3 regions of the Corallincola platygyrae genome follow, and region 3 is predicted to be linked to each of the others. Evidence: predicted binding sites of a transcription regulator. Region 3 holds the regulator's gene; each other region holds the start of a gene.

Region 1 (4,742 bases), on a different contig from region 3:
CAGTGGTATTACACAGTCATTGAGGATCATATCCAACATGGTTCTCAACTCATCGGTGTTGAGCTCCAGTTTTTTGTGCTCCTGAGCCAGCTTGTTGTTCTCCGCATCCTGATGACATACGTGGGTCAGGTAGTAGTCATAAACCACGTCTTCAACTTTATGATGGTACTTGTCTGCGTAGTCCTGCATGTAATCGACGACATCGCGGATCAGGCTGTAGTTAACTTCACCTTTCTCAACCAATGCTGCGTGGCGCTCTCTCAGCAACTGGATCAATATCGCCAGATTTTTGTGGTCGTTATGGATCAGTTCGAGCATAGGACCTCTCCCGGTGGTCTAGTGGTATTAAAAATACGTTGGGTTTAACGCTGTTTGCGACGAGCTGAACAACCAGTATAAGCAGCCCACCACTCTCGAGTTGGTACCTGTTATAAAATTGTGACCAAACTCCAGCGCAGTGGTTCCCAGATTATCCAAGTTTGATTGCAGCATTTTTGACCAATCATAAGAGAGGCCAAATAAACCCTGAGCCCTGCGAGACCTGGCTCACAATTTGAGTTAAGTCTTTACTCAACCCAGATTACACCTGCCAGTTGATGGGTGCTCTGCCTGTCTGCTGCAGGATATTGTTTGCTTGCGAAAAGTGACTACAACCAAAAAATCCGCGGTGGGCAGAAAGTGGAGATGGATGTGGCGCCGTCAGAACAAAGTGCCGATTTCGATCGATGATCGCGCCTTTCTTTTGTGCGTGAGAACCCCACAACATAAAGATGACCTGTTCCTGGTGCTGGTTGATTTGCGCTATCACTGCATCAGTAAAGGTTTCCCAACCCAACTTGGCGTGGCTGTGGGCCTTGCCCGCTTCCACTGTTAACACCGTATTCAACAACAGCACCCCCTGCTCTGCCCATGATTGCAGAAAGCCATGATTCGGGATGGTGAAACCTGGTATATCGGTCGCCAACTCTTTGTACATGTTCTTCAAAGAAGGCGGAGGCTGGACACCGTGCTGCACAGAGAAACACAGCCCATGGGCCTGATTAGGGCCATGATAGGGGTCCTGGCCAAGAATGACGACTTTAAGCTGGTCTAGGGGCGTGGCGCGAAATGCTTCAAAAACGTGCTCTTTGGGCGGGTAGACAGTCACACCAGATTGTCTGATTTGTTCCACTGCCTGCAGCGTCTGTTGAAAATAGGGCTTTTCTTTTTCGCCACCAATCAACGCCTGCCAACTCGCCAACCCCATGCTCATCTCCTGTACCAGCCAATTCAAAACGCGGTACAGGGTAACCAATGACATTCTTTGCAACAACCACTTCAACAAGCACTGCAACAACCACACCGCGGCTCTGGTGTATCTGTGAGTTGGTCAGGTTAAACTAGCGCGCTGGATTAGATATCACCCGAAAAGAGTCAACGATGAAGTATATCGGAGCCCACGTCAGCGCTTCAGGTGGCGTACAAAATGCCCCTTTAAATGCACAAAAAATAGGTGCCAACGCCTTTGCCCTGTTCACCAAGAATCAGCGTCGCTGGCAAGCCAAGCCACTGGATAACAAGTCGATTGACGCCTTCAAGCATAACTGTGAATTGGTGGGTATCGGCGCAGACCAGATCCTGCCGCACGACAGTTACCTGATTAATCTGGGTCACCCAGAAGCTGACGGGCTAGAACGGAGCCGCGAGGCTTTTATCGATGAGATGCAGCGCTGTGAGCAATTAGGGCTAACACTGCTCAACTTTCACCCTGGCAGCCATTTGAAAAAGGTTAGTGAAACAGAGTGCCTTCGTCGCATTGCCGAATCGATCAACCTCGCGCTCGATAAAACAGAAGGTGTCTGTGCCGTAATAGAGAATACCGCCGGTCAGGGCAGCAACCTGGGGCACAGCTTTGAACAACTGGCCGAAATTATTGACCAGGTAGAGGATAAGAGCCGGGTAGGTGTATGTCTGGATACCTGCCATAGCTTTGCCGCTGGGTATGACCTCAGCAGCCATGATGCCTGTGAAGCTAGCTTCAACGAGTTCGAAAAAGTGGTTGGGTTTAAATACTTACGTGGCATGCACCTGAACGACTCCAAAAACCCGCTAGGAAGCCGCGTAGACCGTCACCATAGCCTTGGTATGGGTACGATAGGCAATGCGGTGTGGGAGTATCTGATGCCAGATCCCCGCTTCGATCATATTCCACTGGTTTTGGAAACCATTGACGAAACGCTCTGGGCTGCAGAAATCCAGTACCTGCGCAGTTTGATAAAAAAGGCGGCATAACATCGCGATCCAACACTTTCATTGCGCTGGATCAATCTTTTGATACCTCTTTCGTGATACAAATCAAGCCAGAATTTGATATCCGTTTTTTTACTCTTTTCGAGGACAACGTAATGACTATTGGTATTCAGATCACCAAAGCCGACAACGATGCACTGATCAACTCTTTCTGGCTGCTTGATGAAGCCGCAGGTGAAGCACGTTGCCTGTGTGTGAAAGACGACCTGTACGCTGAAGATGAAGTGGTAGCTGTTTCTAAGCTGGGCAACATCGAGTACAAAGAAGTACCAATGCAGGTTGCACCAAAGGTTGAAGGTGGTCAGCACCTGAACGTTAACGTTCTGAGCCGTGACACGCTGGAAGATGCTATCAATCACCCAGAGAAATATCCTCAGCTGACTATCCGTGTTTCTGGTTACGCAGTGCGTTTCAACTCACTGACACCAGAACAGCAGCGCGACGTGATCACTCGTACTTTCACTGAAAGCCTGTAATTGACGTCTCAGTCCACCGACGTCTCTAGCAATCGCTGAATTGCAGAAATAAAAAACCGCCGAAAGGCGGTTTTTTTATGTACAGGAAGTACGGTATCTCGCGGGTGCATGGATGCACAGGAGCGACGATGTCCTAGAAGTGCAGCATGCCACACGAACATGCGCACACCGGATTAGCTAACAATAAACTTTACAAGCTCATCAATTTGGCGCGAACCAAGCTGAAGTCCGCTGCAATGGTATCTGACAGCAGTGGCTTCTCTGCCGCATCCGCAAGCGGTTTTGGCAGTGGCAAGTCAATAGACAGGGCTTCGTCTACGCTCTCTTTGAACTTGGCCGGGTGAGCGGTGCACAAGAATAGGCCATATTCATCGTCTGCCAACTGCTGCTCAAGCAGGTTGTATGCGATGGCGCCGTGAGGCTCACACAGATAGCCCTGCTCGTTCATGCCCTGCAACGTGCTGACGGTAGTGGCATCATCAATGGCACCATAACCCAGCTGATCCAAGCCCCAGCCTTTGATCTGGCAGAGTTCTTCGATACGCGGCCAGTTATTTGGTGCGCTCACGTCCATCGCATTCGCCAACGTCGGTACCGTCTCTTTCGGGGCCCATTCACCCGTTTCTAGGTAGCGTGGCACAGTATCGTTGACGTTAGTGGCGGCGATAAAACGCTTAACTGGCAAGCCCATCGCTTTACCCAGAAGGCCTGCAGTCAGGTTACCGAAGTTACCGCTTGGTACGGATACCACCAGGTTGTTTCTGGCTTCTTTGGGCACCTGTGCAACGGCTTCAAAGTAGTAGCAGATCTGCGCCATCAAACGGCTGATATTGATTGAGTTTGCTGAATTCAGCCCCACGGCCTGACGCAGTTCAGCGTCATCAAAGGCCTGTTTCACCATCGCCTGGCAATCGTCGAAAGTACCTTCCACTGCGAGCGTGTGAATATTGTCACCCAAAGTACAGAACAACGCTTCCTGTAGCGGGCTGATCTTACCCTTCGGATACAGCACAACCACGTCGATGTTGTCGATACCGTGGAACGCGTGCGCTACCGCAGCACCGGTATCACCGGAGGTTGCGGTCAGGATCGTGATCTTCTGACCACCACCAAATTCGCGCAGGCATTGGGCCATAAAACGGCCACCGAAATCTTTAAACGCCAGCGTTGGACCGTGGAACAGCTCCAGCGCAGAGACCTTGTCATTCACCTTTTTTACTGGTGCCGGGAAATGGAAAGCACGCTTGAGCATACCTGCCAACGCTTCGTCAGACAGCTCGTCTCCGATAAGGGCACCGAGGATAACGCGGCTGCGAGAAACCAGATCCATTTCCAGCAGCTCGTCGATATTGTCGAAATGAGGCAGTTCAGATGGGAAAAATAGCCCCTGCTGACGACCCAGGCCCTGTTTTACTGCTTGCTGAAAACTGACCTGTTCACTGTGGTCTTTGATGTTGTATAGGTTCACGCTGTTTCCTCCAGAACCCGGGTACCCAGGCTATCGATGCGGCAGACATGGCTGAAGCCGCGATCGTTTCTAATAAAGTGTTGTTGCATCCAGCGATGCATTGCTTCTGCTTTCTGTTGCGAATCAGTGATCACAAACACGCTTGGGCCAGAGCCAGAAATGCCCACGGCCAAAGCGCCCTGAGCCATCATCTGTTCACGCATCTCGTCAAAGCCAGGAATAAGTTGCTTACGATAAGGCTCGGCAACCACATCACGAATCGACTCTGCAGCTAACTCACCGTCACCACGATAAAGGGCATGAATAAACGTACCCAAGTGACGGCCGTGATCGATAATATCGGCACGACTGTAGTGGTTCGGCAGGATAGCTCTTGCTTCAGCCGTTGATATCGAAATACCGGGATACGTCGACACAATATGCCAGTCATCAATCACTGGCAGCGACTCACTGATACGGCCCTCTTTCTCCAGCATCAACTGGATACCACCCAAATAACAGGGCGCGAC
Region 2 (4,742 bases), on a different contig from region 3:
TTGGGTTGAAATAACTAACCTGATCATTCCAGAAGAAAATGACGACACTAAAGAGATCGCGTCGATGTGTCGCTGGATCATGGATAATCTGGGCCCTGATGTACCGCTGCACTTCAGCGCCTTTCACCCCGACTTCAAACTGCTTGATCGGCCAAGAACCCCTATAGACACATTGGTAACAGCAAGGAATATTGCGAAATCAGAAGGCATTAACCACGTCTATTTGGGTAATGTGCATCACCCAGAATCAGATGCGACTTATTGCAGTGAGTGTGGTGAGCTTTTGATTGAAAGAGACTGGTATCAGTTAGGTGCATTCCGACTAACAGCAGAAGGGAATTGCCCCCATTGCGGGACTCAACTGCCAGGGGTTTATGAACCGGATCCCGGCGACTTCGGAGCTCGCCGGATCCCGGTGCGAATCAGATAGTCAGCATCCAGTCTGCGGCATAATGAACATGCAGCTGCGTTGCATCCAGCAATGGCACATGGTGGGTCTGTTCACGCATCAGCATCGCCAACTCTGTACAGCCAAGAATGACTGCCTGGGCCCCTTCCTGCTCCAGCGCATCAATCGTTAACAGCAGCTCCGCTTCGGATGCGTCCCGGATCTCACCGTGGCAAAGTTCCTCGAAAACAATGTTGTGGATAAGCTTTTGTTCCCGCTCCTTTGGCAAAATGACATCTATGCCATGAACCTCTTCGAGCCGCTCGCGATAGAAGCTCTCTTCCATGGTAAAACGGGTACCCAGCAAGCCAATTTTACTGATCCCCATCTGCTTGGCTTTAACAGCAGTGATATCAATAATATTTAGGACCGGGATTGAAATCTGGTTTTCGATTTGAGGAGCGACTTTGTGGATCGAGTTGCTGCACAGCAACAAAGCATCTGCGCCAGCGCGCTGAAGATTGGTTGCCGCACAAACCAACTTCTGAGCAACTTCAGACCAAGCGCCTTGTTCCTGCATGGCGGCAATTTCCCGAAAATTGAAGCTATACATCAGAACTTTGGCCGAGTTGAGGCCACCCAAACGGGCATACACCTCTTCGTTCAACAGCTGGTAATATATCGCTGTTGATTCCCAACTCATGCCACCAATCAGTCCAATAGTCTTCACTCAATCGCCTCCATCGCGTTTCAATTCAGTCGCTTGCCGTACCAGGTATCGCAACTGCCATGTCCTGTGCATCCCAAAGGCTCTGCCAGTTGCTGGAAACCCCGGTGCAGATAAAGCCGATTCGCAGCGCTCATCGACGCCAACGTTTCAAGGTAGCAATACTGATATCGGTGTTTAGCCCAATCCAACAAGCGGTCGATAATTTGACCGCCAAAGCCTCTGCCCCGGGCGTCAGGCAACAGATACATTTTTTGCAGTTCGCAGCGGGCACCGCCATCACCTTCCAAGGGGCCGATGCCAGCCCCTCCGAGCAGTTTTCCGTCTTCGATAGCTACCAGATAGCAATGGCCGGGTGCCGAGTAGCTTTCAAACATGCAATCCAGACTAGGATCCTGCCAGGCAAAACCTGGTTTGTTGGCACCAAATTCTATCAGTACCCGTCGGATAACATCAGCCAATGCTGAGTTGTCCTCAGCCCGAACTTCTCGAATCATTCAGCGGTGTCTCGTATCAACTCTCCAACAGACATTAAATATCATCCATACGTGCAACGCCATGGATCATTCGTCGCTGTCTTTCCTGTTCGTGAGCCAGCAAGTTAATTAGCAATTCCTGAGTTTCTACTGACGCTGCATTGGGGACCTGTTGTGAAAGCAACCCCATCAGTTCATTGTCCAGTTTCAGCGCCTCCCCCAGAAGATCATGCTCATCGATATCAGGGGCAAAAGTCCAACCGTCTATTCGCTCCATCAAGTCACTTTCAGAAGTGTTATCGAACCAGGTATCCAGCGCTGCTGGCGTGGCCAGTTCAATATACTCTTTCAGCGCTCTGCGCTGTTCCTGCTCTCGGGTCACCAAAAACTCTAACAGCAGGCGGCTGCGCGGATTTTCCAGCCTGTTTACCCAGCTCTGATACAACTTAGACAAAGCCAACCTGGCATCAGCAACAAATAGTAAGAGTTCACGTGCTTGTTTGAATCGCATCGTTTCCTCCTCGGCCTACAAACATCAGGGCCTACGAAAAGGGCCCGCCGCGCGAGCCCTTTCAATGGGTTTAATCGACAAAATTAATGCCGATATCCTGTTGTTGGTCTCTGGCCTCCGCCGTCTTCGGCAGCACCACTTTCAATACACCTTTGCGGTACTCGGCACAGATCCCTTCTCTGTTTACGGCTGCATGAATCGGTATCCGCCGTTCAAACTGTCCGTAGAAGCGCTCCTGAAGATGGTAACCTTTGGGGTCCTTCTCACCCTCCTTCTCAAGCTTCTTCTGTCCCTTCAGAATCAACTGGTCGCCATCAAACTGCAGTTGGAAATCCTTTTCATTCATGTCCGGTAGCTCGGCAGTGACCTCTATCTGGTCTTTATTCTCAACGACATCGACGGCAGGGCTATGCCAATCTGCCAATCCATGTTGAGCCAACCCTAATCCGGCTCCCGAAAACTCGTCAAACAAACGATTAATACGTTTCTGCAGTGCATCTACAGGCATGCTCTTGTCCCCAAACAGAGATGGAAAAAGCGTTTTCATATCGCCTCCTCATCACCATTCAGTGAGCTTCTACCCACACAGCTGAGACCTTACCAGGCAACTTATCCTTGGGGCCTCACTATTACTATAGAACTGGGGTTGCACCTTGATAGTGCGAACTGACGCGGGGATGATCCTGATCAAGCGAATGTGCAACTGTCGTTACTTGAGACGACAACTGCACGCAAAGGTCAAGCGATTGAGCGCTGGCTCTCAAGTGTCATGGGCCTGACGCCATGCTCGAATCATTTCGGGCACCACCACGACTATGCCATTTTTACTAACATAGAAAAACATCGCGTCCGCTTCGTTATTCTCACCAATGACCATGCCATCAGGCAGCTCACACCGTTCAGCAATTACTGCGCGGCGAATTCGGCAGTGTTTGCCGACCTTGACCATGGGCATTAACACCGCATCCTCAACATAGGACCCATTGTCGATGCTGACGTTATAGGAGAGCAAGGCTCGCCTGACCACCGCACCGGAGATGATACAACCCGCGGAGATCATGCTGTTCACCGCCATGCCACGACAATCATCATCGTCAAACACGAACTTGGCGGCGGGTAGCTGCTCCTGATAGGTCCAGATCGGCCAACGCTCATCATATAGATTAAGTTCGGGATCGACACTGACCAAGTCCATACTGGCCTGATAGTACTCGTCGATGTTCCCTACATCTTTCCAGTAGGGTTGAACCGAGTCTGCGCCATGGTCATAGCAGTAGGCATAAGCGTTATGGTGAGCAACGCACTTGGGAATAATGTCCATACCGAAGTCATGACTGGAGTTAGGATTAGTGCCGTCCTCGGTGAGAATTTTCTCCAGGTAAGACATCTCAATCACGTAGATGCCCATACTCGCCAACGCCATATCATCTCGCCCTGGCATGGGCGTGGGGTGTTCAGGTTTTTCTACGAACTCGGTTACTCGAAGCTCTTCATCAATGGCCATCACACCAAATTGCTGTCCACGTTCAATAGGCACAGGAATACAACCAATGGTGATATCTGCGCCAGTCTCCACGTGCTGAGACAGCATCAGGGTGTAATCCATTTTGTAAACATGGTCGCCACCCAGAATAAGTACACGCTCGGGGCGCTGATTTCTCAGAAAATCTAGATTTTGATAAACAGCATCCGCGGTACCGCGATACCAGCTGGTACCTATCTGTTGCTGTGCGGGGATGATGCTGACGAACTCGCCAAATTCACCACGAAAGTGACCCCAGGCGCGCTGTAGGTGAAAAATCAGTTCAGACGCTTTGTACTGGGTTAACACGCCGATACGACGAATCCCTGAGTTAACGCAGTTGGAAAGCGCAAAATCGATAATTCGGTATTTACCGCCAAATGGCGTCGCAGGCTTGGCTCTGGCTCTGGTCAGGTGCATGAGTCGCTCGCCTCGGCCACCCGCAAGAATCATAGCGACGGTAGATCGCGTTAATGCATTGATGTAGTTCCCGGGATTTCGGGATGAGGGCATTCCTTTTTTCACCAGGCGGATCCCACGACTTGGAGTTGATTCACACCCACAATCTAGTCGCTGAGCGCCTGACAATCGACAAAAAAGATCAAAAAAATAGAAGTTGTCGCGCGATTGGCGATTTAACAATCAAATTGCACAGTTTTGTGGGGGTTTTATGCGCTTACGAAGAGAGAAATTGGAGCGGCACACGAGGTTCGAACTCGTGACCTCAACCTTGGCAAGGTTGCGCTCTACCAGCTGAGCTAGTGCCGCTTAAAAGAGGTCGATATGAGTATCCGGGAGATTGGAGCGGCACACGAGGTTCGAACTCGTGACCTCAACCTTGGCAAGGTTGCGCTCTACCAGCTGAGCTAGTGCCGCATATCCGGGAGGTACTACATCGTGTTGAATTGGAGCGGCACACGAGGTTCGAACTCGTGACCTCAACCTTGGCAAGGTTGCGCTCTACCAGCTGAGCTAGTGCCGCTTATCAACAATACCTGAAGGGGGTTTCCCAAAAGGCGAGGCGCATTTTACAAAAATAAGAACGCAATGCAACCCCGCAATGGCATTTTACTTAAAGAAATGCTCGCGATAATACTTAAGCTCAGCGATTGACTCGC
Region 3 (4,742 bases):
ATCCTTCTGGTTTTAGGGCCAAAACATCACAGTTAAGGCTATCGATAATATGTTCCGCTGTGTTGCCGATAAGGGCAGCGGAAAGTCCGGTTCGTCCAACAGAACCCAGGATAACTAACTCTGCATCAAGCTCTTCAGCCAGGCGGGGAATAACGTCTTCAGGCAAACCTTCTTTGACGTGGCAATTTGCGGTACAAACGCCATGTTTTTCCGCTTCCCTATGCAACTCTTTGACATGATGGTCGCATACTGCCTGGTTATATGACTTAGGATCAAACTCTGGAATTTCGATGGCGATATTTACAGGAGTACCGGGGTAGGTATTGACCAAATGGACGTCGGCCTTCAGCAGGCCCGCCATATCGTTGGCTTCAGTAATGATCTGTTCGTTCAGGGATATATGTGCTTCCTCTTCGCTTCCTGAATTCACTGCCGCAAGAATATTGCCATTGGCAGGCCAGGCGTGTTGCTTAACGAGAAGCACGGGCACAGGGGATTTACGCATCAAGTGCCAGTCAGTAGGGGTGAAAATGACGGATTTCAGCTTGTCGTGTTCGTGGGTCGCTTTGATAATAATGTCGTGGCCATCTTTGAGCACTTCTTCAATAACTGATTCAAAGGGGCGGTTATGCCATACGACTTTAACCTGAATGGTTAACGACTTATCGCTGTACGCCTCAACTAGTTCAGACAACCACTCTTCTCTTTGTGCAATAACACCACTTCGCATCGCTTCACGCTCTTCACCCGAAAGCATAGTGGTCATTTCATAAGAGAAATCGTAAATAGCTAGGAAGACCTTCAGGCTTGCACCGGTCTTTACGGCGAGTTCAACAGCTCGGTTAAGCGCGGGCTGTTCATTTCGTGTGGGATCAACCACAACAAGAATTGATGTGAAGTTGGCCATACATCCTCCAAACCCTAAAAGAGTAGAACAGAGCTAAGGATAGAACACTGGGCTCGTAGTTAAATGTAGGACTTTTAGAGAGAAAGTGATAGGGGGGAGGGTTGCGCTGGATCAACCATTAGAAGATCCAGCGACTTAGATGTTTATTCGTTTGACGCACCCGCCAATTCAGTGAGCTGATCGTCGTCAAGTACCGTGATGTACTTGCCTTTTACTTCTATCATTCCGCTCTTCTGGAAACGACCAAGTAAGCGTGAAATAGTCTCAACCGTAAGACCAAGGTAGTTACCAATATCGCCTCGGGTCATGCTTAGGCGGAACTCTTTAGGAGAGAAACCACGCTCACCAAAACGGCGGCTAAGGCTGTAGATAAAAGCACCCAAACGTTCTTCTGCGCTTTTCTTGCTCAACAGCACGATCATTTCCTGGTCACCAACAATTTCGTTGCTCATCAGTCGCATTACCTGGTGACGCAGCTTTGGCATTGAGCCGGATAGATCATCCAAGGTTTCGAAGGGAATTTCACAGACCATGGCGGTTTCTAGTGCTTGTGCGAAGCTCTGATGCTGACCCGTGTTGATTGCATCAAAGCCAACGATATCACCGGCAAGGTGGAAAGCAGTGATTTGCTCTTCGCCTTGTTCAGTGATGGTATAGCTCTTAACTGTGCCCGAACGAATGGCATAAAGCGCTTTTAGTTCGTCACCGGCCTGGAAAAGCTCATCGCCTTTGTGGATTGGCTTTTTACGTTCAATGATCTCGTCAAGCTTGTCGAGTTCATTTTCATTTAGCGTAAAGGGTATGCAGAGCTGACTGATACTACAGTTTTGACAATGAATCGCACACGCGCCGTTCATAACTCGTGAGCCTGCTGCTCCACTGGCTTTATCGTATCCCATACTTTACCTAAAATTGATCTCAGTTAATTAATGATACACTCAATTTCACATGTTTAGAACCAAGTGCTGCGATCAAGCGCGGATAAGAGTGTAAACAACCCCAAAGCGATCACAAATCCTCCCGCGAGGTTACGAAACCCTCGATTACTTAATAGTTTTGCAACACGGTTTCCCAACATGCCTAGGGACAACATAGATGGAAGCGTACCCAGTCCGAAACAAAACATAACGGCTGCGCCGTGCCATGCCGCTTCTGCAGATAAATTCCAGGTCAACGTGCTGTAGACAAGCCCGCACGGTAGCCATCCCCAAACGAGGCCGTAACAGAATGCAGTGGGAATCGTACGGATAGGCAAAAAAGCTTTTGCTAGACGCTGAAGACGTTTCCAAATTCCTGCACCTGCGCGCTCGATGTAGGTTAGGCCACGGTACCAGCCTGTAATGTATAACCCAGCTAAAATCACCATGACACCGGCAAGTATCTGGGTTGTCACTATCCAGTGCTTCGCTTCGGCTAGTTGCGTTAGAGCAGATGCCGTGAGTGCGACCAGAAAACCTGCCACAGCGTAACTGAAAACTCTGCCGGCAGATAAGGCCAGGGCCTTTAAAAAAGTTCGTTCGTTTGAGCCGGATAGAAGTGCCGCGGAGAGACCGCCACACATGCCCGCGCAATGTCCACTGCTAAGAAGACCAACTGAAAATGCTGCGCCAAGTTGATATAGCAGTGGCTCCACTATTGTTTGTCCCTTTTTGACGGCTCATCTTCATCAAACAGAATGTCGCTGCCGTGACGTTCAAGATCTTCAAATTGGTTGCTCTTGACTGCCCAGACAAAAATGCCAATGGCGATAAAGACAAAAACGATGGCAATGGGGATCAAGATATAAAGTATGCTCATTTGGTTTTTAATAACCTCATCGAGTTACTTACCACGAGTAGGCTGCTCAGGCTCATGCCAAGCGCAGCAAAGTAGGGCGCTATATAGCCGCTAACTGCTAACGGGATGATAAACAGGTTGTATGCCAGCGCCCAGCCCAAGTTTTGTTTGGTAATACTTGCGGTGCGTTTAGCCAGTTCCAATGCAGCCAGCAACACGCTGAGCTTGTTGCTGGGCAGCACGGTATCTGCACTCACTTTTGCTAAATCCGTACCGCTGCCCATCGCAACGGAGCAATCTGCTGCCGCTAGTAGAGGCGCATCATTGATGCCATCACCAAGCGCGATACATTTATGACCTTTAGCCTGTAACGATTTGAGATGAGACAGTTTGTCCTCTGGAAGCTGGCCACCGTGATAGTTATCGCGTTTTAGTCCTGCAGACAAAAGCGTAAGGTAGTGGCTCTCAGAATCATCACCGGTGAGCACGGTGGCCTGAATATCAAGTTTTTTGAACTTGCCTAATAAAGACGACACATCGCTTCTTAGCGCGTCACCTACATCAAAACTCGCAATGGCTATTGTGTCATTAGCGAGCACTGCATTCGAGCCGTAATAAAGATCTGAAGATTTGATACCCAAGTCATCTAACCACTTCTGACGGCCCAGGTACCAGCGTTGTCCATCAATAACCGCACTCACGCCTTGGCCGACAATTGTCTGATGGTCGGTCGCTGGCAATATTGGTTGCTCTTTACAATATCTAGAAATTGCTTTTGCGATAGGGTGATGCTGGCCCGCTTCTAATGAATGCGCTATCTGTTTAGCACGTTCAATATCATCCCGTCGGTAACACCTGAATTCCGTTACCTGCTGTTTGCCATGAGTTAGCGTGCCGGTTTTATCGAAAACAACGTGAGTTGTTTTTGCTAAGGCCTCCAGCACATGGCCACGACGAATCATTAACCCTAACTGGCTCAAATTTGCGTAGGCACAAGTAATTGCGGTGGGTGTGGCTAGGCTTAAAGCGCAGGGACAAGTCGCCACCAAAACAGAAAGCGTGATCCAAAAAGCTTCGTTGGCATCAATTGACAACCAAGTTGTATAGGTCAGGGCTGCAATAATCAGCAGGACTGGAATAAACCAGCGAGCAATCTTGTCCGCGATAATCGCGACTTTAGGTTTTTGATCTAGAGCAGCAGCTTGCAGCCTTACTATATCGCTGAGTACGGAATGATTTCTATCCCTCAACACTTCTGCTACAACCACTTGTTCGCGGTTGACAGTGCCGGCGTAAATTACTCCATCCAACCTTTTAGAGACAGGATAGCTTTCCCCAGTAAGCATTGATTCATCAAATCGGCTTTCACCTTCAATGACTTTCGCGTCTGCAGGTACCGTATCTCCTGGCACAATCCGGATCTTATCGTTCGCTTTTAATGATGATGCGGCGACCAGTTCAATACTTCCGACATTTGAGACTAAGTTGGCTTTTGCTGGCAAAAGTTTTAGCAAGTTGCTGCCAATCTCGCTGGCTCTGCGACGGGCACGCATCTCCAGGAAGCGTCCAAGCAGTAAAAAGAAAGCGAACATGGAGACAGACTCAAAATACACTTCACCAGTGCCGGTAAGGGTGGCGTAGGCAGAGCTTGAATAAGCCAAAAGCAAAGCGATGGACACAGGAAGGTCCATATTCAGATGTTTAGCGCGAAGCCCGATAATGGCGTTACGGTAAAAAGGTAAGGATGAATACAGGATAACAGGCGTGGCCATAATCATGCTGGTCCAACGGAGCAGATCGCGGAACTCTTCATCCAAATCGCTGAACACGCCAAAATAGAGACCGACGGCGAACATCATTACCTGCATCGTCGCCAAACCCGCAATGCCCAAACGGATCAGGTATTTCTGAAATTGCTTTTTATAATCCGCTTCTTCAACACCGGGTTGAAATGGGACGGCTTTGTAGCCAATGGTTTGGATGTGAGTCAGGATGTCAGAAAGTGGTAGAGCATCAGGTTGCCATTGCAGCACCAAACGGTGTGTTGTGGTATTGACTG

What was found. Region 3 encodes FNR, which switches genes on or off when oxygen is low (the NO sensors DNR and NnrR bind a similar motif). Its sites were predicted from a motif close to TTGATCTAGATCAA; they were not measured.
Region 1: a site for FNR is predicted at 2,293-2,306, ahead of grcA (autonomous glycyl radical cofactor GrcA). Genes of this name have one in related genera too.
Region 2: a site for FNR is predicted at 2,780-2,793, ahead of ABEA14_RS06435 (Hsp20/alpha crystallin family protein). Genes of this name have one in related genera too.

The regions. Positions count from the first base shown of each region.
Region 1 is NZ_BAABLI010000011.1:17,373-22,114, forward strand. Features, by position in the region: gene ABEA14_RS09290 (hemerythrin domain-containing protein) at 1-318, opposite strand, end outside; gene ung (uracil-DNA glycosylase) at 581-1,252, opposite strand; gene nfo (deoxyribonuclease IV) at 1,420-2,271, shown strand; gene grcA (autonomous glycyl radical cofactor GrcA) at 2,385-2,765, shown strand; gene thrC (threonine synthase) at 2,956-4,233, opposite strand; gene thrB (homoserine kinase) at 4,230-4,742, opposite strand, start outside.
Region 2 is NZ_BAABLI010000008.1:190,971-195,712, reverse strand. Features, by position in the region: gene amrS (AmmeMemoRadiSam system radical SAM enzyme) at 1-430, shown strand, start outside; gene ABEA14_RS06450 (aspartate/glutamate racemase family protein) at 423-1,118, opposite strand; gene ABEA14_RS06445 (GNAT family N-acetyltransferase) at 1,139-1,612, opposite strand; gene ABEA14_RS06440 (hypothetical protein) at 1,647-2,102, opposite strand; gene ABEA14_RS06435 (Hsp20/alpha crystallin family protein) at 2,173-2,649, opposite strand; gene glgC (glucose-1-phosphate adenylyltransferase) at 2,863-4,137, opposite strand; tRNA gene ABEA14_RS06425 (tRNA-Gly) at 4,317-4,392, opposite strand; tRNA gene ABEA14_RS06420 (tRNA-Gly) at 4,425-4,500, opposite strand; tRNA gene ABEA14_RS06415 (tRNA-Gly) at 4,531-4,606, opposite strand; gene orn (oligoribonuclease) at 4,693-4,742, opposite strand, start outside.
Region 3 is NZ_BAABLI010000014.1:134,513-139,254, forward strand. Features, by position in the region: gene uspE (universal stress protein UspE) at 1-907, opposite strand, end outside; gene fnr (fumarate/nitrate reduction transcriptional regulator Fnr) at 1,051-1,764, opposite strand; gene ABEA14_RS11920 (sulfite exporter TauE/SafE family protein) at 1,860-2,540, opposite strand; gene ccoS (cbb3-type cytochrome oxidase assembly protein CcoS) at 2,540-2,704, opposite strand; gene ABEA14_RS11930 (heavy metal translocating P-type ATPase) at 2,701-4,742, opposite strand, start outside.